Regions from separate parts of the Marinobacter sp. es.042 genome, predicted to be linked through region 1. Evidence: riboswitches for the same ligand, from Rfam matches in the RefSeq annotation. Region 1 holds a riboswitch; the other holds the start of a gene.

Region 1 (16,022 bases):
TTCTGGATGATCGGGGGGTAAAACTGGTTTCCGATGCGGATGAGCTGGCCGCTCATGTGTCGTCCCTCTTTAGCGATAACCGGGAACGTGAAGCGATTGGGCAGCGAGCGCTGGAGGTTGTTAACAAGAACCGGGGTGCACTCGACAAGGTGGTTGACGGCATTATCGAACGGGTCTGACCTGTCTCCCGAAAAGCCAGGGCGAGCCCGTAGGGCCCGCCCTCACAGTCATCGGGTCGGGTCGTCCAGGGTTTCTTCTTCGTTGGCCAGTGCCTCGATCCCCGGAGCAGCCGCGCTCAGCCAATTGTTCAGCTCGATCAGGTCCTGGGGGCTCAGGGTGCCGGCGGCCTGTTTAAGCTGAAGGGAGTTGATCACGTAGTCGTAGCGGGCGTTGGCGTAATCCCGCAGGGCAACGTAATAGGCTCTCTCGGCATCCAGCACTTCCACAATGTTCCGGGTTCCCACCTCATATCCTGCACGGGTCGCGTCGAGTGCGCTGCGGCGGGAGACAATGGTCTGTTCCAGCGCCGATGCGGTTTCAATGTTATTGTTGACGGTCAGAAACAGACTTCTCGTGTTTACACGAACATCCCGGCGAACGGTGTTCAACGACTGCTCAGCAACGGTTACCAGTGAGCGCTGCTGGCGGACGCCGGCTTGAGTGCCACCGCCAGAGTAGAGGGGTACATTCAGGGTAAGCCCGATGGTTCCTCGAGTCGTGGTGCCGTCTTGCTGGCTTGTGATCGGTGCGTTGGCGCCGTCAATGCCGTTCAGGTCTGTTTTGCCGTAGGACGCGTTCAGATCCAGCGTCGGATAGTGGCCGGCCTTGGCTTCACGAAGTCCGGCCTCGTTGGCGTTGAGCTCAAACAGAGCAGACTGGATTGACCAGTTCTGCTCCAGGGCGGTTGCTTCCCAGGCAGATGGATCCATCGGATCGGGGCGGCCCAGGGGGAAATTCTGGCGCAAATTGTCCAGTTCTTCGGCGTATTCGCCGGTCAGTCGCGCCAGTTGTTCACGGGCCACGTTGAGCTGGTTTTCGGCGGCAATACGCTGGCTCTTGCTGTCGTCGTAGCTGGCGCGGGCCTCATAGACCTCGGTTATGGCAATCAGGCCCACGTCAAACCGTTCCTGAGCCTGCTCATACTGGCGCTGGATAGCGGCCTCGGTTGCCCGGGCGGTGGTGACTGTGTCCCGGGCCCGCAGAACGTTGAAGTACGCGGTTGCAACATCCAGGATCAGTTGCTGCTGGGCGAGGTTGTATTCGGCCCGGGCCGATTCGGTCTGGAACTTGCTGGCGTCATAGCGAAACCAGGCGTCAGCCCGGAACAGTGGCTGTGTTAACTGGACACCGTAATTCAGTTCCTGATAGCTGTTGTCCTGGCTCGGCCCGTCTACATCAATGTAGTTGCCCTCACCAAAGGCACCAATTTGCGGCAATAATGCGCTCTGGCTGACATCGCTGGCCGCCTGTTGAGCTTCAAAACTTGCTCGCGCGGCGGCAATGCCGGAGTCGTAGGACAGTGCTTTCTCATAGGTCTCGACCAGATCCATGGAAAGGGCGGGCTGGGCCGCCATGAGGCCAATAAGTCCTGAAAGCAATCGCTTCTTCATTGTGTCTCCTGAATACGGTTACGCATCTTTGCCGGGTAAACGGGATGCGTGTCGGATTGGCGGGCACGCGTGATCCCCGTTTTCATGGGCAGACGGGTCTGGTTGGCCATTATGGACAATAATTGCCCGCAGCTCTACACTTGCAAATGGCACCCATTCTGGGTGTCACGCATTACAGAATCGCGTCTTGACGGGGTGCTGGTCTGCTTTCCGAATCATGGGAGGCAACCGGCTGAGATTGCATCGCAGAACCCGCGACCTGATCCGGATAATACCGGCGTAGGGATTTAAGACCACAGTGCTGCCTGACCAGTGTTCTCCCCAGAGGGAATCCGTGTCGAGAGCTCCGTCATACGCGACCCGAAATCCAACGATTGTTCCGGGAGCGAATGATGACCAACTTGCCTGATTACCTCAGCGATTCCGCCCAGGTGGATTCAGCCGCGATCAAACCCCTGCCAAGTTCACGTAAAATCTACGTTCAGGGTAGCCGACCCGATCTGCGCGTGCCCATGCGGGAAATCACCGTGCAGGATACGCCGACGGAGATGGGCGGTGAAAAGAATCCGCCGGTTGTGGTGTATGACACCTCCGGCCCCTACACCGATCCGGAAGCGATCATTGACCTTCGCAAAGGACTCAAACCGCTGAGGGCCCAGTGGATTGCGGAGCGTGGCGATGTGGAGCAACTTCCTGGTTACTCCTCAGAGTTCACCCGCCGTCGCATGAAAGATCCACAGCTCGACCCGCTGCGCTTTATGGACGAACGCAAACCCCTGCGCGCCAAACCTGGCCAGAACGTCTCCCAGATGCATTACGCCCGCCAGGGCATTATCACACCTGAAATGGAATACATCGCCATCCGGGAGAACATGAAACTGCAGGAAGCACGGGAACAGGGGTTGCTGAAAGAACAGCATCCCGGCCAGTCCTTCGGCGCGAATCTGCCTCCGGAAATTACGCCGGAGTTTGTCCGCGATGAGGTAGCTCGAGGACGGGCGATAATTCCGGCTAATATCAACCACCCGGAAATCGAGCCGATGATCATCGGTCGAAATTTTCTGGTAAAGATCAACGGCAATATCGGCAATTCTGCCGTCAGCTCTTCCATCGAAGAGGAAGTGGAGAAACTGACCTGGGGCATCCGCTGGGGTGCCGACACCATCATGGACCTGTCCACCGGCAAGAATATCCACGAAACTCGGGAGTGGATCATCCGCAACTCCCCGGTTCCCATCGGCACTGTGCCGATATACCAGGCACTGGAAAAAGTCGGCGGTGTGGCCGAGGATCTGACCTGGGAAATTTTCCGGGATACGCTGGTTGAGCAGGCCGAGCAGGGCGTGGATTACTTCACCATCCACGCGGGTGTTCGCCTGCATCATGTGCCCATGACTGCGAAGCGCACCACTGGCATCGTCTCCCGTGGCGGTTCCATCATGGCCAAATGGTGCCTGGCGCATCACAAGGAAAGTTTCCTGTACGAGCACTTCGAGGATATCTGCGAAATCATGAAGGCCTACGATGTGTCCTTCAGTCTTGGCGATGGCCTGCGCCCCGGCTCCATTGCCGATGCCAACGACGCAGCGCAGTTCGGCGAACTGGAAACCCTCGGTGAACTCACCAAGATTGCCTGGAAACACGATGTGCAGTGCATGATTGAAGGCCCCGGCCATGTGCCCATGCATCTGGTGAAAGAGAATATGGACAAGCAGCTCGAATGTTGCGACGAAGCGCCGTTCTACACCCTGGGCCCGCTGATTACCGATATTGCGCCGGGCTACGATCACATCACATCCGGTATTGGTGCCGCCATGATCGGCTGGTATGGCTGCGCCATGCTTTGCTACGTCACACCCAAGGAACACCTGGGGCTGCCCAACAAGGACGACGTGAAAACCGGCATCATCACTTACAAGATCGCCGCCCACGCTGCGGACCTGGCGAAGGGGCACCAGGGTGCCCAGATTCGAGATAATGCGCTCTCCAAGGCCCGTTTCGAATTCCGTTGGGAAGACCAGTTCAACCTCGGTCTGGACCCGGATACGGCTCGCGCCTACCACGATGAGACTCTGCCAAAGGAATCCGCCAAGGTGGCGCATTTCTGTTCCATGTGCGGTCCGAAGTTCTGCTCCATGCAGATTTCCCAGGAGGTTCGGGATTATGCGAAGGAGCACGGCCTGGATGAGGTATCCGCAGTGGATGCCGGCATGCAGGAGAAATCCCGCGAGTTCGTGGAGTCCGGGAGTAAGCTTTACGACAAGGTTTGAACTTGAAGTAATACCCAACTAAAGGCTATCGTTCCAAGTCGATTCAACGACCGGACAAAAAATGGCCAAACCGTTCCAGTTCAACGCCGACGACGTCAACGTTGAAAAACGTGAAACCGTCTTCCAGGGCTTCTTCCGCATGGATAAGCTCTGGTTGACCCATCCGCGTTTTGACGGCCGGGACATGCCGGTGTTTACCCGAGAACTCTTCATTCGTGGCGATGCCACCTGTGTACTTCCCTACGACCCGGAACGGGACGAGGTAGTCCTTCTTGAGCAGTTCCGTCTTGGTGCCCTGGGCCGTGATCAGTCGCCTTGGCTGCTGGAGCTGGTAGCTGGTATGAACGAAGACGGCGAGAGCCCTGAAGAAGTCGCTCAACGTGAGGGCCAGGAAGAGGCCGGACTTACCTTTGAGCCGCTGGAAAAAATCTGCGATTACCTGGTATCACCCGGCGGCAGCACGGAAATGATTCACCTTTATTGCGGGCGTGTCAGCACCGCAGATGCCGGTGGCCTGTATGGTATGGAACATGAGCATGAGGATATCCGTGCCCATGTGGTGTCATCCGACGATGCCATAGCGATGATCCACGATGGTCGCATCAACAACGCGGCCGCCATTATAGCCCTGCAGTGGCTCGAGCTGAATCGGGCCCGTTTGAGGAAAGGGTGGCAGTGATGGGCGAGTGGACCATGAAACCCAGGCGGTATGTTCCGGATCTCAGGCAGCTCGGCGCCCTGTGTGACGGAAACTATCAGCGGCTCCGTAAGCTGAGGCAGCTGGAAGTGGACGGCAAGCCCGTGTGCGAATTCGAGCTGCATCGGGAGAACCACTACCTGGGACGAGTCCGGATTCAGGTGCTCCAGACAGCAAAGTTCACCGAAACCCTGTTGCTTGAGCAGGTTCATAATTCCGGTCGTTGGTTAAACAACCCGCAAATGACCGTACGGGTCTACCACGACGCCAGCATGGCGGAAGTGATCAGCTGCTACCGTGATCGCCAGATTGCTCCCGTCAACGATTACCCCAATCGCTTCATGCACCATCCGGATGAAAAGGTCCAGGTCAACGGCTTCCTCGCCGATTGGCTGGATTACTGTTTGAGGTTTGGTCACCTGCCCATGGAACATGCAGCTTGGTCCGCCGGCGAAGGCGTCGACTGAGGCGGTCCGATACACGCTTATCCTGTACTAAAGTGGTGTGGCTATGGCGTACCGATGTGCCATAGTTGTCAAAAATTGCAATATATCGACTAAGCCTTGCCAGAATGTGACCCGGGTTCGATTCGAAAGTGATAAATCTGTGAATCGGCGTCGTACACTTGTGATCAGACCACGTATTGCCAGCGAGTAGATCCAGAACGCCATGACCACGAAGGAAAAAAACCGGCCACTGCGGGTACTGCAGCTGACTGATCCGCACCTGATGGCGCGTGCCGACGGAGATCTGTTGGGCGTTAGAACCCGGGAAAGCCTGCAGGCGGTTATTGCAGAGGTATTGAAAGTGCACGGTCAGCCGGATCTGATTCTGGCTACCGGGGATCTCGCTCAAGACGGGTCGGTGGAAGCGTACCGCGTCTTTGGTGAGAGCCTGAAGTCCTTTTCCTGTCCCTCAGTCTGGATCGCTGGTAATCACGATCATATCGATAACCTGCTCCAAGTTTCTCGCGAGTACAACGCTTCTGATCGTCACGTGATTCAGGGTGGCTGGCAATTTGTGATGCTGGATTCCTCTGTGCCCGGCAAGGTTTTCGGCGCTCTGGCTGAATCCGAACTGGCGTTCCTCTCGGAGACGCTTGAGCAGCATCCGGACATACCGGCAGTGATTGCACTCCATCATCATCCGGTGGATATCGGCTCCGACTGGATGGAGAAAATTGGTCTCACCAATCGCGATGCGTTCTGGCAGGTGCTAGATCGATTTCCTCAGGTCAGGATCGTGTTGTGGGGGCATATCCATCAGGAGCACGAGATCGAGCGCAACGGCGTGCAGCTGTTGGCCACGCCGTCCACCTGCATCCAGTTCACCTCCGGTTCCAGCAAGTTCTCGGTAGAGGATTTACCGCCCGGTTACCGCTGGTTCGAATTCCACGATTCCGGCGGCTTCGCAACGGAAGTCCGCCGGGCAGACGATTTCCAGTTCGAGCTGGATCAGAATAGTTCGGGTTACTGAGGGCGTTCCTGCAGCTACTTTGCCTCAGCCATTATGGTTTTAAACTCTGAAAAATTCTTATCTCAATGATGCGCTCACGTCGGGTAAACCCACTCCGCGGGTTAAAGTTGGCACGTGAGGTTCGCTGGAATTAACCTCTTCAGTTAAACTGCGCAAAAAATTCGTTCAGGAAACCAGACTATGAGTGAGATACCCGCAGACCTGAAATACATTGAGACCCATCAATGGGTTCGCGTGTCAGACGATGGCACGGCGACTGTCGGTATTACGGATTTTGCCCAGGAGCAACTGGGTGATGTGGTATACATCGGTGTTCCGGATGTGGGCGCGACGGTTAACGGTGGAGAGGAAGCCGGGGTCGCTGAGTCTGTGAAATCGGCTTCGGATGTGTTCAGCCCGGTGACCGGTGAGGTTATCGAGGTGAATGAGAGCCTCGAGGATGAGCCGGAGAAGGTCAACGAGGATCCTTACGGCGACGGCTGGCTCTACAAAGTTCGGCTTGAGGATGCTGGGGAGCTGGATGGCCTGATGGATTCTGCAGCTTATGCGGAGCATGTGGCTGCAGAGGGATAATCTTCCCATTTGGGAGGCTGGCCTGACGGGGCGGGCCTTCCAAAACACGCTGTGAATACGTCCCTGTACGCTTGGCTCCGCCATCCCTGGCTCCGCACAGTTTTGGAAGGCCCGCCCCGTCAGCCCGTCCCACAGCGGTGCGAGTTTCAACTCATCTTGTATAATCCCTGTCTTTCCTTTCCAGGTGGTCTCTATGAATTTTCCGGTTCTGTATCTTCGAAAAGGCGCAGAGCGCCGTCTCCGTGCCGGCCATCTTTGGGTGTACAGCAATGAGGTGGACACCCGCCGCAGTCCCCTGACGGATTTCGAGGCCGGTGTTCAGGCGGAGCTCAGGGCTTCCAACGACAAGCCTCTGGGCACGGTGTTCGTGAACCCTCATGCGTTGATTTGTGGCCGTTTGATAAGCCGGGATCCGGGCCATGGTATGACGCCCCAGCGGTTGACCCAGCGGATGGAGGCTGCGCTTGCACTTAGAGAGCGGCTTTTCGACAAGCCGTTTTACCGTTGGGTGTTTGGCGACAGTGACGGGCTTTCGGGGCTGGTGATCGACCGGTTTGATTCCACGGTGGTGGTGCAGATTTCCACGGCCGGTATGGAAGCTATGAAGGAGGCAGTTGTTCGGGCAGTCCAACGGCTGGTGCACCCTGAGGCGATCATCCTCAAGAACGATGGCAAGATGCGTAAGGTGGAGGGGCTGGATACATACGTGGAGCAGGCCCATGGTGCTGCGGTGAGTCTGCTGGAGGTGGAGGAGAACGGTGTCCGGTTCGAGGTGCCGTTGGAAGGCGGCCAGAAGACGGGCTGGTTTTACGATCATCGGATGAACCGTGCCCGTTTGCAGGCCTATGCGCCGGGCAAGCGGGTGCTGGATGTATTCAGTTATGTCGGTGGCTGGGGCATTCAGGCCGCTTGTGCCGGGGCCACCCAAGTGACTTGTGTCGACAGTTCGGCCGGTGCCATTGATTCGGTTCACCACAACGCCAGGCTCAACGGCCTCGACAATGTGGAAACCATTGAGGGTGATGCCTTCGAGGCTCTGAAGGCGCTGGCCGATGAGAAGGAGAAATTTGATGTGGTGGTGCTGGATCCGCCGGCACTGATTCCCCGGCGCAGGGACCAGAAGGCGGGCGAAGAGGCCTATGCCCGGCTGAACCAGCTCGGTCTGCGGTTGTTGGAGCGCGATGGGATACTGGTTTCCGCATCCTGTTCGATGCATCTCTCGCAGGAGAAGCTGGTGGACATCATTCGAGGCAGCGGCCGCAAGATCGACCGCTTTGTCCAGTTGCTGGAGCAGGGGCATCAGGCCCCGGATCATCCGGTGATTCCGGGTATTCCCGAGACCGATTACATCAAGTCCTGCTTTGTACGCTCCCTGACCGGATTTTTCTGAGCAGTTGAAGTCGGGGTCAGATGAACGCTTTCATCTGACCCCCTGTTAACGTCTTAACCCCGCAGAGACATCACTTTCCAGCCGTTGTCCCGGGCAAATTGCTCCAGGGTCGGGTCCGGGTCTACGGCTACCGGGTTATCCACTTTCTTCAGCAACGGCAGGTCGTTGTGGGAGTCGCTGTAGAACCAGGCCCCCTCAAGTGTCCTGTTATGGGCGCTCAGCCAGTCATCCAGTCGCGTGACCTTGCCATCCTGAAAGCTCGGAGTGCCGGCCACTTTGCCTGTATAACGGCCGTTGACAAGCTCGGGCTCGGTGGCGATCAGATGTTCGATGCCGAGAGCCTCGGCAATGGGTTCCGTCACAAAACGGTTGGTGGCGGTGATGATCATCAGGGTGTGACCCTGCTCCCGGTGGCTGTCCAGCAACGTATCTGCAGTGGCCTGCATCATGGGGCGCACTTTTTTCTCCATAAAGGCTTCCCGCCACGCCAGTAGCTCTTCCATGTTGTGACTGGCCAAAGGCTGAAGGGCAAACCCCAGGTAGTGCAGGATATCCAGCTCGCCGTTCAGGTATTCCTGATAGAAACGATCGTTGGCAAGGCGGTATTCCTCGGCATCGACAATGCCTTCCTCCACCAGAAATTCGCCCCAGGCGTGGTCGCTGTCTCCGGCTAAAAGGGTGTTGTCGAGATCAAAAATTGCGAGCGTCAAGCGGCTACCTCCGGTGATCACAGGGCTTGCAGTAAAACTCCAAGTCTATCATGACCTGTCCCCAACGGCTCCGTTTGCCGAACCCTTGGGATTCTGTAAGAATGAGAGCAACTTGGACAAATCCGACCGGTGAATTTTTGTGCCGGTCAACCGACTTTTGAGAGGACTGTGCCGTGATCGATTCAGACGGTTTCAGACCCAACGTCGGAATCATTCTGGCCAATCACAGAGGAGAAGTTCTCTGGGCAAGGCGAATAGGGCAGGACTCCTGGCAGTTTCCCCAGGGTGGCATCAAACATGATGAATCGCCCGAGGATGCACTGTTTCGGGAGCTTGGAGAGGAAATCGGCCTCTGTGCAAACGATGTGGAAATCATCAGTTGCACCCGAGGCTGGCTGAGGTATCGACTCCCGAGGAGGATGGTACGCCAAAACTCCCACCCTGTTTGTGTGGGCCAAAAACAGAAATGGTTCCTGCTGAGGATGTTATCGCCGGACGCGCAGGTTTGCGTGGATGGTACGGATTCACCGGAGTTCGACGGCTGGCAGTGGGTAAGTTACTGGTATCCGTTGGGGCAGGTGGTTTCATTCAAGCGAGAAGTGTATCGACGCGCGCTGAGAGAGCTTGCGCCGCGACTGTTCTACAACATGGAACAGTGGCACAGGGCGGAGCAGAACCGGCGTTTACAGGAACACCAGAAATGACGGACTGACACCGCCATGCTGAGCATTCTGCGAAGTCTAGTACAAGAGGTAAACAGCGCCCGCGATTTGCAGGAGGCGCTGGATATCATTGTATCTCGGGTGCAGAAAGCCATGGGAACCGAAGTCTGTTCCGTTTACCTGCTTGACCCGGCCACCAACCGCTACATTCTGATGGCCACCGAGGGCCTTTACCGTAAGGCGGTTGGCCAGGTGAGTCTGGCTTACTCCGAGGGCCTTGTTGGTCTCGTGGGTTCCCGTGAAGAACCCATCAACCTGGAAGATGCGCCTTCTCATCCGCGCTACCGGTATTTCCCGGAGACCGGGGAGGAGCGGTTCCGTTCTTTCCTGGGTGTTCCGATTATTCACCATCGCCGGGTGTTGGGAGTACTCGTTGTCCAGCAGCGGGAGAGTTCCCGCTGCTTTGACGAGGGCGAAGAAGCCTTTCTGGTCACCGTGTCCGCTCAACTGGCGGGGGTCATAGCCCACAGCGAGGCCACAGGCGCCATCAGCGGCCTGTCCCTGACCGGGGAAGAGACGCACGATGTCAGCTTCAATGGCGTGCCGGGTGCTCCGGGCGTTGCTATCGGCCGTAGCGTTGTCGTTTATCCGTCCGCTGACCTTGATGTGGTACCGGAAAAGCCCACCGACGATATCGATCAGGAACTGGCGCTGTTCGGAGCTTCGGTTAAAGCGGTGAGGGAAGATATCGAGCGGGTTGCCAAGCGGTTGGCTTCGCAGCTGCGTCCCGAAGAGCAGGCCCTGTTCGATGTCTATCTAAGAATGCTGGGAGACGACGCCATGCCCGGTGAGGTGTCGAACAAGATCAAGGAAGGGATCTGGGCCCAGGGCGCCCTCAAGCAGGTGGTTCAGCAGTATATCCGTCATTTCGAGATGATGGATGATCACTACCTGCAGGAACGCGCTGTTGATATCCGGGATCTCGGCCGCCGTCTGCTTTCCCATCTCCAGGAGGGCGAGCAGAAACACCTGAATTACCCCGAGCGCACGGTACTGGTCAGCGAGGAGCTGACGCCGGCGATGCTTGGTGAGGTTCCCAAGGGGCAGCTGGTGGGTCTGGTGTCGGTCAAAGGCTCCAGTAACTCTCATGTAGCCATCCTGGCACGTGCCATGGGCGTGCCCACGGTTATGGGACTTGTCGACATTCCGGTGAACCAGCTTGACGGTAAGGAGCTGATCGTAGACGGCTTTGAGGGCCAGATTTTTGCTTCGCCATCGGCAGACCTCCGCTCCTATTACCAGGCGATCTGCGATGAAGAAGACGAGCTGATCCGGGGCCTTGAGGTCCTAAAGGACAAGCCCTGTGAAACCACCGATCACCACCGGGTTTCGCTGCTGGTGAACACCGGTTTGATGACCGATGTAGTGCGCTCGCTCTCCCACGGTGCCGAGGGTATCGGCCTGTACCGGACCGAAGTGCCGTTCATGATCAAGGACCGGTTCCCCTCCGAGCAGGAGCAGCGTGAGTACTACCGGGAACAGCTTGAAGCCTTTGCACCCAGCCCGGTGACCATGCGTACGCTGGACATTGGCGGCGACAAGGCGCTGACCTACTTCCCGATTCAGGAGGAGAACCCGTTCCTGGGCTGGCGCGGGATTCGGGTTACCCTGGACCATCCAGAGATCTTCCTGGTGCAGGTACGGGCCATGCTCAAGGCCAGCGAGGGCCTGAACAACCTCCAGATTATGCTGCCGATGATCTCCAACATCTCGGAAGTGGAAGAGTCCCTGCATCTCATTTACCGGGTGTATCACGAGGTTCGCGAAGAGGGCTACGACATTCATATGCCCAAAGTAGGCGTGATGGTCGAAATCCCGGCTGCCGTTTACCAGATCCGGGAGCTGGCGGACCGAGTGGACTTCCTCTCAGTTGGTTCCAACGACCTGACCCAGTATCTGCTGGCGGTGGATCGTAACAACCCACGGGTAGCCCAGCTCTATCACTCCTATCACCCCGCGGTGCTTCAGGCGCTGGTCCGGATTGCCCAGGACGCGCACTCGGTAGGCAAACCGGTTGGCATCTGTGGCGAGTTGGCGGGGGATCCCGGTGGTGCGCTGCTTTTGATGGCCATGGGCTACGATTCCCTGTCCATGAACGCCGCCAGCTTGCCCAAGGTCAAATCGGTGATTCGTAGTGTCAGCCGTGAGTGGGCCATTCAGCTACTGGAGGATGTGTTGTTGCTGGACTCGCCTCACGTGATCAAGAGCTGTGTCGACCTGGCGTTGCGTAATGCCGGCTTCGGCCGTTACCTGCGCCCCGGCAAGTCAACGGCCATGGCGGTCTCAGAGGCCGCCGTTTCCTGATCGCAGGTGCGGGTTTGGGCAATATAGGGTGCGCACTCTAAATGCGGTTGTTATCTTGAGAGTGGAATTATCCGGCGGTCTGCCTGACGGACCCGCATTCTTAATCCGGAAAAGGGAAGGCTATGAGCTCGCCAATTGACCATAAACCCGCTCCCCGCATCGGGCTTGCCCTTGGTGGCGGTGGTCCTCTGGGCGGCATTTATGAAATCGGAGCGCTCCGGGCGCTGGATGAGGCGCTTGATGGTCTCGATTTCAACAACATCGATGTCTATGTTGGCGTGAATGGCGGCTCTTTTGTGGCGGCGAATCTTGCCAACCAGATGACCACGGCGCAACTCTGTCGGATCTTCGTGCGCAATGAAGCAGAAGTACATCCGTTCCATCCGGAGGTGTTCTATAGGCCGGCTTTCCGGGAGATCGGCAGTCGATTGCTGGCAATTCCGGGGCTGGTTTCCACGGCGGTAAGCCGCTTTGTCAACAACCCTTACGATCAGAGCCTGCTGGAAGCCATGACCATCCTGGCCCAGGCAGCGCCGGCCGGGCTGTTTGATAACGAAGGGCTGCATGAGTATCTCAAACGGGCCTTCACCATGCTCGGGCGCACCAATGATTTCCGTCAGCTCAAGCGCAGCCTCTACATCGTGGCTGCCGATGTTGAGAGTACCGAAGCGGTCTGTTTTGGCGCCCCCGGTTTTGACCATGTGCCCATTTCCAAGGCTATTCAGGCCAGTACTGCCTCGCCGGGGTTGTATGTGCCAGTGGAAATCGATGGGCGGTATTATGTGGACGGTACGCTGCGCAAGGGTTTGCACGCCTCCGTGGCTTTTGAAGACGGTGCCGACCTGGTTTTCGCCGTGAATCCCCAGGTGCCGATTGACGCCAGTGCAGCGGTCCGGGCCGGCTCCATGAAGCCGGGCGAGCTGACCCGCTCAGGTATGCCAAACGTTCTGTCACAGACCTTCAGGACCATGGTGTACTCAAGGATGCAGTCGGGCATTGCCCAGTATGCCCGGGATTATCCCGACAAGGATATTCTGCTGTTTGAGCCCACCCGCGACGACGCCAAGCTGTTCTTCTCCAACGTATTCAGCTTCCAGTCCCGCAGAATGGTGTGTGAGCACGCCTATCAGATGACACGGCGGGATCTTCTGAGTCGCGCAGACCAGCTGGAGCCCAAGCTGGCGAAATATGGCATCAAGCTTCGCAGGGATCGCCTTGAAGACGAGCAGCGGACGATCAGTACCAGTCTATACGGCGAAATGCTGCCACTGTATGTGGCCAAGGGCAGGAAGAAAAAAGCCGAGAAGGGCCGGTTGGCGGGTGGCTTGACTAACGTGTCGCACCTCTTTTCAAAGGCGCAGTAATGTTCAGTCGGTGAGGGGGGCAGATGACTGTGTCATCTGCCCCGTCTCGCTCACGCTTACAGGATGTACCGGCTCAGATCCTCGTCTTCGGACAACTCTCCAAGTTTTTCATCCACGTATTCGGCGGTTACCTCGAAGCCATCGGTAACCTTGTCGCCGGCATCGAAGGACAGGGTTTCAAGCAACCGCTCAAGGACGGTGTGCAGCCGACGGGCACCGATGTTTTCAGTGCTCTCGTTCACCTTCCAGGCAACCTCGGCGATACGGGCAATGGCATCCTCCCGGAACGTCAGTTTTACGCCTTCCGTCAGCATCAACGCCTCGTACTGCTGCACCAGGGAGGCATCCGGCTCGGTCAGGATGCGTTTGAAGTCCTCGGGTGTCAGTGCCTGAAGCTCAACGCGGATCGGCAAGCGGCCCTGCAGCTCCGGAATGAGATCCGAGGGCTTGGACAGATGGAACGCGCCGGAAGCGATGAACAGAATATGATCGGTGCGCACAGATCCGTATTTCGTGCTTACGGTGCTGCCCTCGATTAACGGGAGCAGATCGCGCTGGACGCCCTCGCGGGAAACATCCGACGAGGTATTCTCGGATCGCTTGGCGACCTTGTCGATCTCATCCACGAACACGATGCCATTCTGCTCGACGGCCTGAATGGCTTTCTGTTTGATCTCTTCTTCGTTGACCAGCTTCGCAGCTTCTTCTTCCTTGGCCCGCTTGAGGGCGTCTGAAACCTTCATCTTCCGTGTTTTGCGCTTGTCGGAAGACAGGTTGGAGAACATGCTCTGCAGCTGATTAGTCATCTCTTCCATGCCCGGAGGCGCCATGATTTCAACTCCGGCGCTGGAATTACGCAGGTCGATCTCGATTTCCTTGTCGTCCAGTTCGCCCTCCCGGAGTTTTTTCCGGAACAGTTGGCGAGTGGAGGAGTCGGAACTGCGTTGGCTGTCCTCACCGAAATCCCGGGGCGGCGGGATCAGTGCATCAAGGATGCGCTCTTCCGCCGCGTCCAGTGCCCGTTCTTCGTGACGCTTCATTTCTGCTTCGCGCAGCATCTTGACGGCCATATCCGCCAGATCACGAATGATGGATTCCACGTCGCGGCCGACGTAGCCGACTTCGGTGAATTTGGTGGCCTCCACTTTCAGAAACGGGGCATCGGCCAATTTTGCGAGGCGCCGGGCAATCTCGGTTTTACCCACACCCGTGGGGCCGATCATCAGGATGTTCTTGGGAGTGATCTCATCGCGCAGGCTGCTGTCCAGCTGCATCCGGCGCCAGCGATTTCTCAGGGCGATAGCCACCGCCCGCTTGGCTTCTTCCTGGCCCACGATGTGTTTGTTGAGCTCGTGGACAATCTCACGGGGAGTCATTGCAGACATGGTCGCTCCGGATCAGTCGTTTTTGGAGAGCACTTCAAGGGTGCGATTGTGGTTGGTGTAGATACAAATGTCGGCGGCGATATCCAGACCTTTCTCGACAATTTCGTGGGCAGACAGCTCGGTATTTTCCAACAGAGCGCGGGCCGAGGCCTGGGCAAAGGGGCCGCCCGATCCGATGGCAATCAGGCCCTGTTCCGGTTCAATCACATCGCCGTTGCCGGTAATGATCAGTGAGGCGGTTTTGTCCGCCACGGCCAGCAAGGCTTCGAGTCTGCGCAGGGCGCGGTCTGTGCGCCAGTCTTTCGCCAGTTCCACCGCGGCCCTGGTGAGGTTGCCCTGGTGTTTTTCAAGCTGGGCTTCGAATCGCTCGAACAGGGTGAAGGCATCGGCGGTACCGCCCGCGAAGCCGGCGATCACCTGGCCGTTGTAAAGGCGGCGAACCTTCCGGGCATTGCCTTTCATTACGGTGTTGCCCAGGGAAACCTGGCCGTCGCCACCCATGGCAACTTCGTCATCGCGCCTGACGGAAAGAATGGTAGTCATTTGGGCTCCAATTGCCTGATTGAAATTGGTATCCCGTTGTTATGGAGGCTTCTGGTGCGAATTCAAGGTGTTCGCAACGAGCCCGAAAGATCAGCCTTCCTTGGGGATCTTTCGGACCAGTGGCTGGATATTCAGAGAAACCAGTTTGTCGATCGCGGAATTCATCTGGCTGCGGGATGTGAAAGGGCCAACGTTGACGCGGTACCAGACGGAGCCGCTGTCCAGGTCAATCCTCTGGGTGCTTGCTCGCAAACCCTGGAAGGCGATCTGGGCCCGCTGTCGTTCGGCGTCTTCTTTGCTGCGGAAGGAGCCGGACTGAAGCAGATAATTGAAATCCGTTTGAGTCGGTCCGGGCGTGTATTCTTCGACTTTGGGCGGGACCACCTCCGATTCCGGCAGCATCTCGTAGAAGCGGAACCCGGGCTTATCTTCTTCCTTGGCTGTTTCCGTCGGCGTCTTCTCAGATTTCTGGGCCGGCTTCTCACTGACTGCTTGCGGCTGCGAACCCGGGTTCGCAGGCAGGGAATTCAGATAAAAGATAAACCCGATAAAGCCGCCCACGGCAGCCAGGGACAGAATCCACTTGAGTGACAAACTGCCGTGCTGGGCCCGGGCACTGGCCTTGGGTTTTGGGCGGGCCGCTTTTGGCTTTGCCAGCTTCGCCGGTTTCGTGCGCGACGTGGCCGACGCTTTGGCGGGCCTGTCCTTGCGAGCGTAATCTCGGGACATTCGTGTTACATCTCTTCCGGTGCGCTGACGCCCAACAGGTCCAGACCGTTGGCAATAACCTGCCGGATGGCAAGGTAGAGGCTGATCCTGGCATCACGAACGGCGGTATCTTCAATCAATACCTTATGGGCGTTGTAATACGTATGGAACTGGCCCGCCAGGTCCCGCAGGTAGTGCGTGAGGTGGTGCGGCTCACGTTGCGCGGCGGAATTGGCAATGAGCTCCGGATACTTGGCCAGCTGGTTGGCC
Region 2 (16,022 bases), 1.1 Mb from region 1:
GAACCATTCAAAGTCTTCCGAAGCCCAATAGGTTTCAAAGGTGCTGAGCGATTTGTTGATGATGTGAGGGATTTCCTGAGCGGTGATCTTAAGATTCCACTCAAGGCCATTGGTCAGCGCCGATCGAGATAGGTTTGATGAACCGATGTAACCGGTGTGAAAACCCGTGTTCCGGAGGAACAAATAGCTCTTGGCGTGCAACCTTTCACGCTCGGTGTTGTAGCTCAACTTCACTTCGGTGTTCGGCAGGCTAGCCAGATACTCAACGGCTTTGGCATCCGTTGCCCCCATGTAAGAGGTGGTGATGATTTTCAGCTCTCGGCCACTCGCTGTGAAGGCTTCCAGTTCTTTCCGGAATATCCGAATTCCGGCCCATTTGATGAACGACACCAACCAGTAAATCCGGTCCGCTGACAAAATCTCGCGCTTTAGCTCTGACTCCAGTGACAAGCCAGCATTACTGCCTGAAAATAACTCACTCTGTGTGAGTCCTGTGAGCGGGAAAATGTCTTCAACATACTGCTTCAGGTTCGCAGCAACTGGGTTTTTCAGCTCATAAAGGGCGGTGAGGATCTTTCCTTGGCTATCGAGCAGGTTCTCATCCAGGAACCCATCATCCTGCACCTGCCCCTTGAGCCACAGCAGCAACTGATTCGATAACTCGATTTGCTCCTGAAGTCGGTTGTCGCCCGAAGGCACCGACCCAATAGCGAACTCCAGAATGTTAGTCAGGAATCGTGACAACCATACAGATGCTTCCACACTGCTAAGCTGGCGCTCACCTACGTAAAACTGTTTCCGGTCCAATCTGTTTTCTACGAGCCGGGTAATAAGCTGCTCGTAGATTCCGGTCTGCTGCATCGTGTACGTCCCACATTGATGACTTCCAGAATAGCGGCGCTGTGGCCACCGGCATTCCTTATATCTCGCAATCTAACTAAATCCGGCAGAATGACGCTAACCCCTAACGTGTCGGATTTCCATGAGATCCGCGATCATCACGACAGGTTTTTTCTGACCATTGAGCCATTGCTATCGATTACGGTGTAGCCTTACATGACACCAGATAGATCGAGCGCTTGCACAATGTGGACGCACCGGACAGCCACAACCGAATATCCAGCTTGCCGGTCAGCCGTCCGTAATTTGCAAAGCACTGCTTGGCGTCGCTACTCATGCCTGTGCAACTGCATGAACCTTCAAGCTCTGGAGGTCAATAGGTGGTACACCAAGGTCGTTCCAGTTCCCTGGGTGGCAGGTAAACAGCAATATCTGATGCCGGCTGGCAGCATCAAACAGGATGCGTTTCATGTCTTCGAGGCGGTCGCTGTCACTGTGCACCAGGGTGTCGTCCAGTATCACCAGCGTCGGCTTGCCGGCTTCCCGCAGCAGATCGGCATAGGCCAGGCGGCTGATCAGGCCCATCTGTTCCCTGGCGCCAAAGCTCAGTTCGGTGATCTGTCCCAGTTCGCTGCCTCGGCTGAAGGTGCCGGGCCGCAGTTGTTCGTCGACTTCCAGGGAGGCTTCGGGGAAAAGCACCGATAGGTAGTGGTTGAGGTGCTTTTGAAGCGGTGCCTGCAGGCGGCGTGTGAGGGCCTGGCGTTTTTCCGTGAGGAGGGTCAGCAGCAGATCCAGCGCCTGGGCACGGCGGTGCAATTCCTGATAGCGGCGGTTGCATTGGTCGAGCTCCGCCTCTTTCTCGTTGAGCTGCTCTTCCAGCCCTTCCGCACCCCAGGCTTCCAGCCTGACTTTGATATCCCTGAGCTCACGCCCGCGGTTTTCCTGGGTCTGGCGCAGGTGATTGGCTGCGCTCTGGTAGCGTTCGATGTCCTGTTTGAGAAAGTCCGGGCGGGCTTCGCGGATTTCCCGTTCGCGGCGTTCGAGGCTGGCTTGCAGTTCGGTCTGTTGTTTTTCGATGTTCGCCAGATCGGTGGTTATCTGGCTAAGTTGCTGCTGCCGTTCCGGGCTCTTTTCCTCATCCGCCAACCGCTGCCATTCGGTTTTGGCGTTGTCCCGGGCCTGTTTCAGTGCCGACAGCGTTGCCTGGTGCTCACGCTCATCGGATTCGGCCTTATCCAGCGCAGTGCCGGCCTGAACGAAAGCAGCCTCGGCTTCTTCCAGGGCGGGTACGTTCTCTTTCTGGTCCGGCTCTGGCGTGGCCTGCAACTGGCTTCTGGCTTTCTCCAGTTCGCTTTCCGCCTCGCTATGTTCAGAGACAAGTTGCTCAATGCCCGCCGGTGCCACGGACTTCAGCAAATCTTCGGCATGCTTCAGGGTTCTTCCGGCACTTTCAAAGACTGAGAGGCGGTCCTCTGCCTGTTCCACCGATGTCACACCCAGGGTCTTCCGCTGTTCTGCAAAGCTGTCTTCGAGGGCTTTGAGTTTCCTGCGGGTGCTGGCCAGTTCTTCGCCACCGGGCGTTATGCCCAGGGTACCCACGCCGGGGATAACCAGGGTGGATTCTTCCAGAAGCTGCTGCTCGCCTCGTCCGGTCAGCAGCTCGTTGTTTAGCGTTAATGACGCGCTGGCTTCCAGCTTCCAGTTCAATCGGGTGGCGATGGTTCGTGAACGGATGGTTTCTTCGTTCAGCTGGTTCGCGGTCGTTTTCAGGTTTTTGACCGCGGCGGAATCTATGCGGTTGTCTCTGGCCTGCTGCCGGGCCTGCTCCAGCTGCTGGTGGTAGTCCTTGGCTTTGGCAAGGTTCTGGGTCAGCACCTGTTTGTGCTGCTCAAGCCGTCGGACATCCTGCTCAAGGCGTTCTCGGGTTTGCAGCAAGCCGGCAAGCTTGCGTTGCTTTTCGGCCTGCTCGTAGGCGGTTCTGGCTTCTTGCAAACGGCCTGCAATCATCGGGGTTTGCGCTTGTGCAGTGGCGAGGTCTCGCTCCGCACGGTCCAGTTCGGCTTTTCGGCCCTCAAGCTGACGACTCAGCCCTTCAAGATGTTCTTTGTTCTGCTGCAGCAGTCGGTGGTTTTGCTGCAGCTGGGCAAGCGTGGCTTTTTCCTGGTTTTGCTGCTGCTCCAGGCGCTCTACTTGCTGGTAGCGCGTGCGGGCTTCCTCCAGCTGGCGCTGGGCCTCTTCCCAGGGGCGCTCGGCCTCCGCCTGATCATAGTCCTGAGCGAGTTTGCCAAGTCGGTCGACCTGTTCCTGGTATTTATGCACCCGCTCCTTCAGTTCTTCGATTTCAAGTTCATACTGCGCGCGGTCTTTTTCCAGTTTTTGATAGTCGCCCCGGGGTTTACCGGTGCCGGTCAGCAGGGTGTCCCGCTGGCTGCGGACGGTCTCGATGAGGTCATCGCCGCCGGAGCTGGCCACTTCGCCCACCATGGAGTTCAGGGCGGACTTCAAATGATCCCCGGCATGCTCTATGGCCTGCTCGATGTCCTGCCCGGTGCCCTGCTCCACCCACAGCAATCCCGGTATGCCCCAGTGTTCGGCTTTGCTGGCGCCGCGCTTCGGGTACTGGTAGCCCAGCAATTCGGCCAGCTTTTCTTCCGCGTCGTCTTCACTGTAGGTTTCGTTGCCGACTTTCAGGTCACAGCGTTTACGCTGCAGGAAGCTCTTGGTGAGATGCCAGGTGCGGTTGTCGTGCTCGAAATCCAGTTCAATGGTGGGCGCCGCGGCGGAGTCGCCCCAGGGGCGCAGGTCGTCCACGGCGGTTGAGCGATAGCGCTCGAAAAAGGCCGCCCGGATTGATCGCACCAAGGTGCTTTTTCCGGACTCATTGGGGCCGTGAATCAGGTTGAGGCCGGGTTGCAGGTTGTCCAGAACAAAGGGTTTGCGGAACTGGCGGAGCTGCTCAATGCGCATTCTCTGCAGTTTCATTGGCTGGCCTCCTGTTCCCGCTCTCTGAGCAGTCCTGCCAGAATGGCCAGCGCGTCCCGCGCGGCGTCATCCTGCGCGCCCTCTTGTTGACGCTCGCGCAGGCTCTCGACGACTTCGCCCACGTAGCCGTCCGCCTTCAGGGCTGCGATGTCCTCATCGGTCGGCGCGAGCTGAAGTCCACTCCGTTCGCATCGCAGGCTGCGGAATCGGGCTTCGGCCACCGAGAGCGCTTTCAGTAGCGTTTCTTCCCCGGCGAGGGTTATCGAACCCTCAAGCCGCAGATCAACAACGGCGGATTCGGGCAAGGCGTTCAACCGCTCCAGCAGTTGGTCCAGATCGGACTGCACCGCCAGGGTTTCCCGCCACTGGTGCCATTGATACCGACCGGTGGGTACTCGGGTTACCGTCGGCGTTGCCCCTGCCTCGGGCACTTCAACGATCAGGGCGTTGCCGGCTTCGTTATTCCGAAAGCGTTCCGGCTCGGGGGTGCCGCTGTACCAGGTGCGCTCATCGATCTGTTTGGTGCCGTGCCAGTCGCCCAGGGCGAGGTAATCAAGCCGGCTGGCCTCGGCACGGTTTGGCGCGATGGGGTTGGTGGAATCAATCTCGTCCGGCAGCAGGCCCTGGACGCTCCCGTGAGCCAGGCCGATTCGGAGGAAGCCTTCCGGTGACTCGTAGCCGCCGAACGGCTCGGTCAGATCACCGTAGGTATGCCGCTGGGTCAGCGGTGCGCATAGGATGCTGAGGCTCTGCTGCTCCAGATTGATAACGCCAGGCTGCAGCGCCAGTTGTACGTTCTCAGGTACTGCACCCAGGCGCTGGGCTCGCGTCCATACGCTCTCTGCCAGTGCGGCGTCGTGGTTGCCGGGCAGCATGACCCAGGGGCCAGCGAACGCCTTTGTGGCATTGAAGACCCGCCGGATCGTGCGATCGGACACCGTCTGGGCATCAAACACATCACCGGCCACAAGAACGGCATCGCACTGATGTTCATTGGCCAGCTGTGCGAGCGTTTCGATGGCCTCAAACCGGGCCTCGACCAGGGCTGCACCGTCTTCGGTTTCAAAACGGGTAAACGCCCGGCCCATCTGCCAGTCTGCCGTGTGCAAAAACTTTGGCATTTTATCTACCTGAGAATTCGGGGAATTTTGGCGCCATTCTAGACCAACCAATAATACTTTACAGACGCGAGGCGGTAATGCGCGTCGTTCTGAACAAGCTTGGCTATCCCAGCACTAGCCCGGCACTAGGCCGGGGTCAGCCGGCAGGCGGCGTACTTGAATTCCGGAATCTTCCCGAACGGGTCCAGAGCCGGATTGGTGAGCAGGTTGGCCGCCGCTTCCACAAACGCGAAAGGCACGAACACCATGCCTTCGGGCATGGTTTGATCAGCCCACGCCGTAAGAGTAATACTGCCCCTCCGGGTGGCGATGTGGATGTCCTCTCCCGAGGCCACGCCCAGGCGCTCGAGCTCTGAGGGCGCCAGGAACGCCGCTGCCTCGGGTTCGCGCTCGTCCAGTACCCGGCTTCTGCGGGTCATGGCGCCCGTGTGCCAGTGCTCTAGCAAACGCCCGGTGGTCAGCACCGTGGGATAGGCCTCATCCACCGGCTCGTCGGGTGGCAGCGGGCTGGCCGGAGAGAACTTGGCTTTCCCCCCGGCCCTGGGAAACGCATCGGCGAAGACGACATCATCGCCCGGCGCGTCGTCCGCCTGGCACGGGTAGGTCACAGACCCTTCCTGCTCCAACCGGGACCAGGAGATATGATCCAGTGAGTGCATACCCTGCTTCATCTCGGCAAACACCTGCTCGGGGCCGCTATAGTTCCAGGCCAACCCGAAACGCCGTGCGATTTCCTGGATAATCCACCAGTCCGCCTTTGCTTCACCCGGGGGCGCGAGCGCAGCCCGGCCCATTTGCACCTGCCGGTTGGTGTTGGTGACCGTGCCGGATTTTTCCGACCAGGCAGCCGCCGGCAGGATAACGTCGGCGAACTGGGCCGTCTCGGTGACGAACAGATCCTGAACCACGAGGTGCTCCAGGGCGCCCAGCGCGGCCCGTGCGTGGGTGAGATCCGGATCGGACATCGCAGGGTTTTCACCGAGGATGTACATGCCCTTGATGGTGCCCGCCCTGATGGCGTCCATGATCTCCACCACGGTCAGCCCCGGCTCCGGGTCCAGTTCGGTGTTCCAGAGTTCTTCGAAGGCGGCCCGCAACTGTGCATCCCCAACGGGCTGGTAGTCTGGCAGTACCATGGGGATCAAGCCGGCATCGGAGGCGCCCTGCACGTTGTTCTGCCCCCGCAGGGGGTGCAGACCGGTGCCGGGCCGGCCGGTATGGCCGCACGTCAGCGCGAGGGAAATCAGGCAGCGGGCGTTGTCGGTACCGTGCACATGCTGGGAAATACCCATGCCCCAGAAGATCATCGCGTTTTCGGCCTGCGCGTAGGCACGGGCCACTTCCCGAATCGTGTCGGGGTCGACGCCGCATACGGGGCTCATCACTTCCGGTGTCATGCCCTCGATACTTGCCGCCAGCGCCTCGAAGCCTTCGGTATGGGTATCGATGTAGTTCTTGTCGAAAAGCCCCTCGCTGATGATCACATTGAGCATGGCGTTGAACAGCGACACGTCGCCACCGGGCGAGAAACGCACGCTGCGCCAAGCATAGGCGTCCAGTGACTGGCCCCGGGGATCAATGATGATCAGTTTGGTGCCGTTGCGGGCTGCCTGTTTGAAGTAGGTGGCGGCGACCGGATGGTTCACGGCCGGGTTGCAGCCGGTGAGGATCACCACATCCGACTGAAGCGCCTGCATGAACGAAGCCGTTACCGCGCCCGAGCCCAGGCATTCCATCAGCGCCGCCACAGAACTGGCGTGGCAGAGCCGCGTGCAGTGGTCCACGTGGTTGGAGCCGAAACCGGTGCGAACCAGCTTCTGGAACAGCCAGGCTTCTTCGTTGGAGCACTTGGCGCTGCCGAAGCCGGCGAGTGCGCTGGGGCCGTGTTGGCCTTTGAGTTCCGTCAGCCCGGTGGCGGCAAATTCCAGTGCTTCTTCCCAGCTTGCCTCGCGAAAATGCGTTAACGGATTGGCCGGGTCAAAGTCAGGGTCGAAACCTTTGGGCGCGCCCTCCCGGCGAATCAATGGCCGGGTGAGCCGTGCCGGGTGCGAGGGATAATCGAAGCCGAAGCGGCCTTTCACACAAAGTCGGCCCTGGTTGGAGGGGCCATCTTTACCCTCCACAAAGAGAACACGCCCTCGCTGCTCGCCTGCTCCTGATTGGGCGCTGGCAGGCTCTTCTTTCACGTGATAGGTCAGTTGGCAGCCCACGCCGCAATAGGGGCAAACGGAGTCCACAGTGCGGTCGGCGGTGGCGGAGTCTCCGCGGCCCTGGGCATCAATCAGGGTGGCGGGCATGAGCGCGCCCGTCGGGCAGGCCTGCACGCATTCGCCACAGGCAACGCAGGTGCTGTCGCCCATGGGGTCGTCGAAGTCGAAGATCACTTTGGATTCGGCGCCACGGTGTGCCAGACCGATCACGTCATTGCCCTGCACTTCCCGGCAGGCACGCTCGCACAGGCCGCAGGTGATGCAGGCGTCCAGGTTGACGTTCATGGCTGAATGGGTGGTGTCGTGGCCGCCCGCGTGAGGCAGTGAATCGGAACGGGGTTCAACATGATGCACCGTGGGCCCGTCCCGGTCTGAACGTGCCGGCAGGCGCTGGCGCACGGCAGCGGCATCGATGGCCAGCTGGTCCGCCGTGTCCCACAGGTGGCTGGACCGATCAGGGCTGCTCTCCCGCTCAGGCTGGTCGGCCAGCAGTAATTCCAGAACGCCCTTACGGGCCGTCTGAACCCGTGAAGAACCAGCGCTTCGCACGACCATGCCGGGCGCAGCTTCCCGAATGCAGCTTGCGGCGAGTACCCGCTCGCCTTCCACTTCCACCATGCAGGCCCGGCAGTTGCCATCGGCACGGTAGCCCGGCGCGTCTTTGAAGCACAGGTGCGGGATGGTTTCTCCGGCTCGCTTGGCGACCTGCCAGAGGGTTTCGCCGGGGTAGGCCTGAACCTCCACGTCGTCGAGGGTGAGGGTAAAACTTGTGCTGGTGTTACTCATGACGGCTTCCCTACCCTTTGGCGATCAGGTTTTGGCTGGCCAGTTCGCTGCGGAAATCCCGCAGCAGGCTCAGCACCGGATTGGGGGCGGCCTGGCCAAGGCCACAGATGGACGCATCGGCCATCACGGCGGCCAGTTGCTGAAGCGTCTGTTCATCCCAGGTATCCTGCTCCAGCAACGTCAGCATTTTTTCTGTACCCACACGGCAGGGCGTGCACTGCCCGCAGGATTCGTCCGCAAAGAAGCCCAAAAGGTTGGCGGCCGCGGCTTGCAGATCGTCCTGATCCGACAGAACAATCACAGCGGCCGAACCGATGAAGCAGCCGTGTTCCTGCAGGGTGTCGAAATCCAGCGGAATATCGGCTTTGCTGGCCGGCAGTATGCCGCCGGAAGCGCCGCCGGGCAGATAAGCCAGGAGGCGATGGCCTTCTGCCATGCCGCCGCAGTATTCCTCAATGAGCTCATTAAGCGTGATGCCCGCAGGCGCCACATGAACGCCGGGGCGGGCCACCCGGCCGGAGACCGAAAAGCTGCGAAGCCCCTTACGGCCATGCCGCCCCTGGCTCGCATACCACTCGGCGCCCTGGGCGTGAATGCGGGGGATCCAGTAAACCGTCTCGACATTGTTGACCAGGGTGGGCTGACCAAACAGGCCTTTCTGGGCAACGAAAGGCGGGCGGTGGCGGGGCTTGCCGGGTTTGCCCTCCAGAGACTCGATCAGGGCGGATTCTTCGCCGCAGATATAGGCACCGGCACCACGGCGCAGGATCACAAAGCCCGGCTCTACGATGCCAGCAGTTTCCAATTCGGCAACGGCGTCTTTGAGCACAACAAGGAGGCCGGGATACTCGTCCCGAAGGTAGATGTAGAGAGCCTCCGCCTCAACCGCCCAGGCACTGACCAGGGCGCCCTCCAGGAATCCGTGGGGTTCACGTTCGAGGTAATAGCGATCCTTGAACGTGCCAGGCTCTCCCTCATCCGCGTTAATCACCGCGTAACGTGGCCCGGGTTCGGCTCGCACGGCCTGCCATTTGCGATAGGTGGGGAATCCGGCGCCGCCGAGGCCCCGCAAGCCGGCGTGCTCCAGCTCTTCCGCAAGGGAATCAACGGTAACCCGGCCCTCGCGGCAATCCTTCAGTAACTGGTAGCCACCCGCGGAGCGATAATCCGCCAGATTTTGCCAATGAATCTCGTCGGGTTGTACCTGCTGTTGCTCAACGGCGGCGCCAACGGTTTCGGAAGTTGCGTTGCCCACATGATGGTGCCCCACGGCCACCACGGGCGCCGTATCGCAGCGGCCCATGCAAGGCGCGTGAACCACACGCACCTGGCTCGGGTCAGTCCCATCAGCCAGTGCCGCGTGCAGTGCGCTTGCACCCGCCAGTTGGCAGGAAAGCGAATCGCAGACCCTCAGGGTTATTGCCGGTGGCGGCGTTTGTTCGTCGTGAACAATGTCGAAGTGGGCGTAGAACGTGGCCGTTTCGTAAATGGCGGCCATGGGCAGGTTCATGAAAGACGCAAGGGCCCGGAGACGGGGCATGGAGAGGTAGCCGTCAGCATCCTGAATCAAATGCAGGTGCTCGATCAGTCGATCGCGGTGGCGCAATGACGAATCAACGCGTTCGTCACCGATCAGTTCCCGAAGACCCGCCAGCACAGCGGGTTCCAGCTGCCGGCCGCGAAGGCCGGAACGCCTGCGTTTGACCTTCTGTTCGTCTGTTTTCATTATTTACGACCACGCACCGAGGCTAGTCAGACAGCGTTTCAGGCTAGTAAGGCAGTTTGCAAGTCATTGAAGCATATCAGGGTGGGTACCACCAGACGATCGCAATTTGATGGGAAAACCAAAACGGTCTGGCGCCGCTGACGAAAGGAAGCGGACCTGATCCGGCTGGCTTAACCGCTTGGCCTCTCAGTGGTTATTATGCTGAGGCAGGCTTTCGTGGTGACGAGGCCAGGTATCCAATCAAATCGGCGCTGCTCATGGGTTGCGCGTACAGGTATCCCTGCAGACCAGTCAAAGACTTTTCGTGAAGTATGCGAGCCTGGAGCTCAGTTTCCACACCCTCGGCAATAACTTCTAAGTTGAGGCTTTTGGATAGTGCAGCCACGGAATCCACGATGGCTTCTCCGGCGGCTGTTTCTCCCAGTTCGCGGATAAAGCTTTTGTCGATTTTCAACTGGTCCACGTCCAGACGATGCAAATACGCCAGTGACGAATAGCCGGTGCCAAAATCATCAATTGCGAACCTAAATCCCCGCTGCCGCAAGGCCTGCATCTGCTGATAGGTTTCCTGTTGCTGGCCCATCAAGAGATTTTCGGTAATTTCGAGGGTAAAGCGGTCTGCAGTCAGGTCATACCTTGCCAGGAAACTATCGAGACGTTCGGTGAGCTTGTAGTTTTGGAGCTGGAGCGGGCTGATATTGATGGCAAGCCGGAAGACTGGCGGCAATCGATCTTTATTGCGCAATTCTGCGAGCATCTGACAGCTCTGCTCGAACACGATATCCTGAAGCTGATAGATCAATCCTGCCCGTTCCGCCACCGGAATAAACGCATCCGGGGGAATGGCACCTTCTTCCGGATCAAACCAGCGCATCAACGCCTCTGCGCCGAAGATGGCCCCGTCCGGTGTCAACTGAGGCTGGAAGTAGGTCACAAAATGCATGTTCCGAATGGCGTGGACCATCCGACGCTCCAGATCCAGACGCCGGTCAGCCTCCCGTTGCAGCGATTCTTCAAAAAACGCGAAGCGATTGCCACCGAGACGCTTGGCCTCATACATTGCTGCGTCTGCGTTACGTAGCAGGTCTTCTGTTTTCAAACCGGGCTTGTCGGCGAGGGCTACCCCAACGCTGACGCTGACGCTGTAGGCATGGCCCTGACTTTTCAGGGGCGCATTGAAGCAATCGAGTATTCTGCGCGCTACTGCTGCAGCGGATTCGGAAAGTTCATCCTTGCCGGTTAAAGGCTCCCTCAACAACACAATGAATTCATCGCCACCCAGACGCGCGACCATTTCCGAACGGCGCGTCTGATCATCAAGCCGCCGTGCAACCTGCTGAAGCAGCAAGTCACCCTGTTGGTGCCCGAGGCTGTCGTTGATACGTTTAAAATCATTAAGATCGAGAAACATCACTGCGCCGCTGGCGTGGCCGCGATTCACCTCTTCCAGTAGATTCTGCAGCCGTTCCTCAGCATGGCGGCGATTGGGCAAGCCGGTAAGCGCATCGAACAACGCCAAACGAGCGGCGTTCTCTTCGGCGCACTTACGGGTCGTGACTTCACGGGCCATCCACAGGACATAGGAGTCATCACGACCATCGGTATAGAAATCATCGACGACCGCGGTTCTGCCCTCGAAGACCCGGCGCTCACCTTCAGTCACAACTTCGTACTCGAAGATCTGCATCTCCCCGGTCGTAAGTGTGTCGCGCGCTACCTTCATCACCTGTTCTGCGAGTTCTGGCTCAAACAGGTTTTCTATTGACTGGCCCCACAGTGTCTCTGGTGGTGTCATCAGCTCGAAGTTGTCACCGCAAAAACCAATGTAGTGACCTGACTGATCGAGCATGATCGCCACATCCGGGATTACCTGCATGACAGCACTCAGCCTGGCGTTTATCTTTCCCAAAGCTGCAGTAAGTCGGGCCTGTTGTTCAGCCAGCCTGTAATGATCAATGACAAGCAGCGCGAGGGCCGAAAAAGCCTCGATTAAATACAAATGCAATCGAGAGGGGGAGCGCTGGCCGGGGTAGTAAATGGCAAAACTGGCGAGAACCGTACCGTCGGAAGCAATGATAGGATTTGACCAGCAGGCGCCCAGTCCGTTTGACATGGCCAGATCCCTAAAATCCTGCCAAAGCGGATCGGTAGCGATATCGGTTACCACCACCTGCTCTCGACGAAAGAGCGCTGTGCCGCAGGAGCCCACCCCTTCACCTATGGTTACTCCATCGATAGCCTCGCAGTAGGCCTCCGGCAAGCTGGGGGCGGCGCAGTGTTTGAGTCGTTGACCATCGAGTAACAAAATGGAGCAAAGGGCGCGATCCTCCTTCAGAGTTTGTTCTATCTCGCGGCAAAGCAATTCCATGCTGGAGACCAGGCCGTCTCCACGAATGGCTTTCTCCAAAACCTTTCGCTGGATCTGGTATATGGCCAACCTCTGGGATTCGTCCAATTCGCTCTCGTCCATGCAAGGACCTTTGTGTTGTGACCTGCGATGTTATCTTGAGCATAAATATTATTGCATTTTATAGCCAGCATCGAGGGTTCGGGGCATGCCACACGCCACTCCAATGCCTGGGAGTCGGCCAGAGATTTCGAACTCTATCTGGAAATTGTTCCGCTCAAGCCAGCAAGCCACAAATCGTGGTCGCAGAAAGACACCGGACTTGGCTTTGAATCTTCAACTGACTGAAAATCTGGGGGAAATAATGGAGGCGCGGGTCGGAATCGAACCGGCGTACACGGAGTTGCAGTCCGCTGCATAACCACTCTGCCACCGCGCCGGAAAAGATCGAAGGGATCGGATCTTTGTGCTCTCAGGTGGGCAATGAGAGACTTGAAATTGGAGCGGGAAACGAGATTCGAACTCGCGACCCCAACCTTGGCAAGGTTGTGCTCTACCAACTGAGCTATTCCCGCTCTTTGTTTCCGGGGCATTGCCTCGTCAACGGCTGGGTATTCTACGGATTCCGGTTCTGCCGTCAATACTTTTTTTCAAGTTTATGTTTTATAGGGATTTGTTGGTTAAATAATGTTCGGGTCGGTATAATGCACATAACTCAACGGGGTGCCCGGTTTATTCATCAGGGGCTGAGACCATACCCGCGGAACCTGATCCGGCTCGTACCGGCGAAGGGATTGAGTGCTCACCGTTCAGGTGACGCCGCGGCATGGTTCCCCGACCGAAACAAGGATTCGAACCATGCCAAAGCTTATCCCTTTCCTGCTGGCGGGCGTTGCCCTGCCCATCCTGGCGAATGCTCAGGCCAACGAGACTCTCACCGTATACACGCACCCATCCTTCGCGGCCGAATGGGGTCCTGGTCCGGGCATTAAGGCGGCATTCGAGCAACAGTGTGACTGCACTCTCGACTATGTGGTGCTGGAAAGCGGAGGTGACATACTTCAGAGGCTCCGTCTGGAAGGCAGTTCTACCGGGGCGGACGTTGTTCTTGGGCTGGATACAGGCACCATGGAGACGGCGCGCCAGACCGGTTTGCTTACCCCACATAAAATCGGGCTTGATGCGCTCGATCTACCGGTGGACTGGGACGACTCGCTTTTCGTTCCATATGACTGGGGCTACTTTGCCTTCGTCTACGATACCGAACAGCTGCCCAACCCACCGGAAAGTTTGGAAGAGCTGGTCGGTTCGCCGGACGACCTCCAGATCATTATCCAGGACCCGCGCACAAGCACCCCGGGTCTCGGCCTGTTGCTCTGGATGAAAGCGGTCTACGGCGACCAGGCCGGCGAGAAATGGCAGGCGCTGAGCGACAACATCCTGACGACCACCAAGAGCTGGAGTGACGGCTACTTTTCGCTGTTTATGAACGGTGAGGCACCAATGATTCTCTCCTACTCGACTTCGCCCGCCTATCACATGGCCATCGATAAGACCGACCGGTATCAGGCGGCACAATTCAAGGAAGGGCATTATCTGCAGGTGGAAGTGGCTGCGCTGGTGGAACCCTCTGATCAGAAAGCGCTCGCGCGGGAGTTCCTTCAATTTATCCTGACGCCGGGCTTCCAACGCCATATTCCGCTCAAGAATGTGATGTACCCGGCTATTGATCTCGGCGATGAGTTGCCTGAGGTGTTTGATCGATTGATTCAGCCAGAGGCAACCCTGTTTATTGATCCGGCCGAGGTGGCCGAGCAACGCAAAACCTGGCTCGATGAATGGCTCAACGCCATGATTCCGTGATGCAACGATCCTTATCGGGCTCCTTCCCGGCGCCACTCAGTCGCCCGGCCTGGCAGGTTCTACCAGGCCTGATGATCGCGTTTGTTCTGCTGGCACTGACCCTGGCCGGTCTGGCGGCGCTGGTATGGCGTGCACCCTTGCCGGCGGTGTCCGAGCTTTGGGAAAACCGCTACCTGGCAAATGTTATTCGATTCACAGTCTGGCAGGCCGCGCTTTCGACAGTCATAAGCCTGGGCCTGGGACTGGCAATCGCGCTTGCTCTGGTCAGGCAACCTCGGTTTCCGGGCCGCAGCCTGCTGTTGCGTATCATGGAACTGAGCCTGGTATTGCCAACCATCGTGGCCGTATCGGGTCTGATTGGCATTTATGGCCGACAGGGCTGGCTGACCACTCTGGTGGGCGACTGGACGTCCGCTAGCTGGAATCTTTACGGGCTCAACGGGATCTTGCTCGCACACGTCTTTTTTAATGCGCCGCTGGCCGGCCGCATTCTGCTTCAGGCGCTGGAATCGGTGCCGTCGCCTCGCCGGCGCGTGGCCAGCCAACTGGGTCTCAGGGGTTGGTGGCTATGGCGAACGCTGGATTGGCCCGCGGTACGAAGCGTGTTACCGGCACTCTGTGCCCTTGTATTTACCCTGTGTTTTACCAGCTTCGCCATCGTTATGACGCTCGGAGGTGGGCCGGCATCCACCACACTTGAAGTGGCCATATACCAATCCCTCCGTTTCGAGTTCGATTTTGGCCGTGCCGCCCTGCTCGCCATGGTGCAATTGGCAATCTGTGGGGCACTTTGGTTACTCGTCGTGCGACGAGGCGTGACGCATGATTTCGCACCAAATCGAAGGTTCCCGGAAATGATCCGCCGTCCCGATTGCCGGGGTGCGACCCGGTTCAGGGACAGAGTTTTACTGTTCACTTTTTCCCTGTTTCTAATGCTACCACTGGCCGCGATCCTGCTTCGCGGCCTGCCTGGGTTGGCCACTGTCGCCCTCGAAGCTGGCAATCCGCTACTCGAGCTGGCGAGTGCCACGCTGCGCAGTTTTGCCATTGCCCTGCCTGCCGGTGCCTTTTCTGTGTTGTCCGGCCTCATGATTCTGACGCTTGCCAGCCGAAGCAAAACCTTTTCCAAAATTTCCTCCATAGCGTCAGCGTTGCCCCTGATGGTGCCACCCATTGTTCTGGGGACGGGGCTGTTTCTGCTGCTTCGCCCGGCCCTCGGGCAATCCTCCGAGGGGTTGGCACTGGTGGCGCTGATAAACGGGCTGATGGCCCTGCCCTTTGTAACGCAGTTACTGAAGGGCCCTCTGACCGCTCTGGATGAGAACACCGTGCGCCAGGCAGACCAGTTGGGATTGCTTGGCTGGTATCGCTGGCGCTGGTTGCACTGGCCGCGACTGAAGCGCCCGATGGCCCTGGCAATGGCCTACGGAACCGCACTCTCTCTCGGGGATTTCGGCGTCATCGCCTTGTTCGGAACGCCGGGCCAGCCTACCCTCCCGGTACTGCTATACCAGCAACTTGGCAGTTACCGTATGGAATTGGCGGCCGGCACTGCCCTATGGCTGATTACGATGTTGTTATTGGTGTTTGCCGCCTTTAATCTTGCCAGCCACGAGCGCGGACACCGTAAACGTTCGGAAAGTACCATCGCGACCCTCGCGGAGGCCCCTCATGCTTGAGGTAAAGGATCTGACCTTCCGCTACCCCGACACGGATGTCACCTGGCATTTCTCGTTCCAGGTTCACCCGTGCGAATGCATTGCCATTCAAGGTCCGAGCGGTTCTGGAAAATCCACGCTTCTGAACCTTCTGGCAGGGTTTCTGACGCCTGAATCCGGCTCTGTTCAATGGAACGGTGACTGTCTGAAAGACCGGCCCCCCTGGGATCGCCCCGTCACCAGTCTGTTTCAGGAACATAATCTGTTCGAGCACCTGGATGTTCAAACCAATATCGGCCTGGGCATCCACCCCGGATTAAAGCTCAGCGCGGATCAGAAAAGGGCAATCGCCCTGGGACTTGCCAGCGTTGGCCTGGCGGGCTTCGAAAGGCGGATGCCGGGCGATCTCTCCGGCGGTCAGCGTCAGCGAGTCGCCTTGCTGCGCGCGCTTCTTCGAGATCAGCCCATCCTTCTGCTCGATGAACCTCT

The links. A riboswitch is a leader RNA that binds a small molecule or an ion and turns the genes downstream of it on or off. The one in region 1 is predicted to bind thiamine pyrophosphate.
Region 2: linked by a shared signal. The riboswitch ahead of thiB (thiamine ABC transporter substrate binding subunit) and the one ahead of thiC (phosphomethylpyrimidine synthase ThiC) in region 1 are both predicted to bind thiamine pyrophosphate.

What each region holds. Positions count from the first base shown of each region.
Region 1 is NZ_LT897781.1:2,451,991-2,468,012, reverse strand. Features, by position in the region: gene waaA (lipid IV(A) 3-deoxy-D-manno-octulosonic acid transferase) at 1-179, shown strand, start outside; gene CFB02_RS11560 (TolC family outer membrane protein) at 228-1,610, opposite strand; TPP riboswitch at 1,792-1,914, shown strand; gene thiC (phosphomethylpyrimidine synthase ThiC) at 2,003-3,880, shown strand; gene CFB02_RS11550 (NUDIX domain-containing protein) at 3,942-4,559, shown strand; gene CFB02_RS11545 (DUF1249 domain-containing protein) at 4,559-5,044, shown strand; gene cpdA (3',5'-cyclic-AMP phosphodiesterase) at 5,247-6,053, shown strand; gene gcvH (glycine cleavage system protein GcvH) at 6,234-6,626, shown strand; gene CFB02_RS11530 (class I SAM-dependent rRNA methyltransferase) at 6,820-8,016, shown strand; gene CFB02_RS11525 (HAD family hydrolase) at 8,070-8,726, opposite strand; gene CFB02_RS11520 (RNA pyrophosphohydrolase) at 8,900-9,430, shown strand; gene ptsP (phosphoenolpyruvate--protein phosphotransferase) at 9,446-11,752, shown strand; gene CFB02_RS11510 (patatin-like phospholipase family protein) at 11,875-13,116, shown strand; gene hslU (HslU--HslV peptidase ATPase subunit) at 13,173-14,501, opposite strand; gene hslV (ATP-dependent protease subunit HslV) at 14,514-15,044, opposite strand; gene CFB02_RS11495 (SPOR domain-containing protein) at 15,135-15,773, opposite strand; gene argS (arginine--tRNA ligase) at 15,779-16,022, opposite strand, start outside.
Region 2 is NZ_LT897781.1:1,366,453-1,382,474, forward strand. Features, by position in the region: gene CFB02_RS06475 (DEAD/DEAH box helicase) at 1-861, opposite strand, end outside; gene CFB02_RS06480 (AAA family ATPase) at 1,174-3,822, opposite strand; gene CFB02_RS06485 (metallophosphoesterase family protein) at 3,819-4,943, opposite strand; gene fdhF (formate dehydrogenase subunit alpha) at 5,069-7,939, opposite strand; gene CFB02_RS06495 (NAD(P)H-dependent oxidoreductase subunit E) at 7,950-9,665, opposite strand; gene CFB02_RS06500 (putative bifunctional diguanylate cyclase/phosphodiesterase) at 9,862-12,135, opposite strand; tRNA gene CFB02_RS06505 (tRNA-Cys) at 12,378-12,451, opposite strand; tRNA gene CFB02_RS06510 (tRNA-Gly) at 12,512-12,587, opposite strand; TPP riboswitch at 12,722-12,823, shown strand; gene thiB (thiamine ABC transporter substrate binding subunit) at 12,871-13,875, shown strand; gene thiP (thiamine/thiamine pyrophosphate ABC transporter permease) at 13,875-15,554, shown strand; gene CFB02_RS06525 (ATP-binding cassette domain-containing protein) at 15,547-16,022, shown strand, end outside.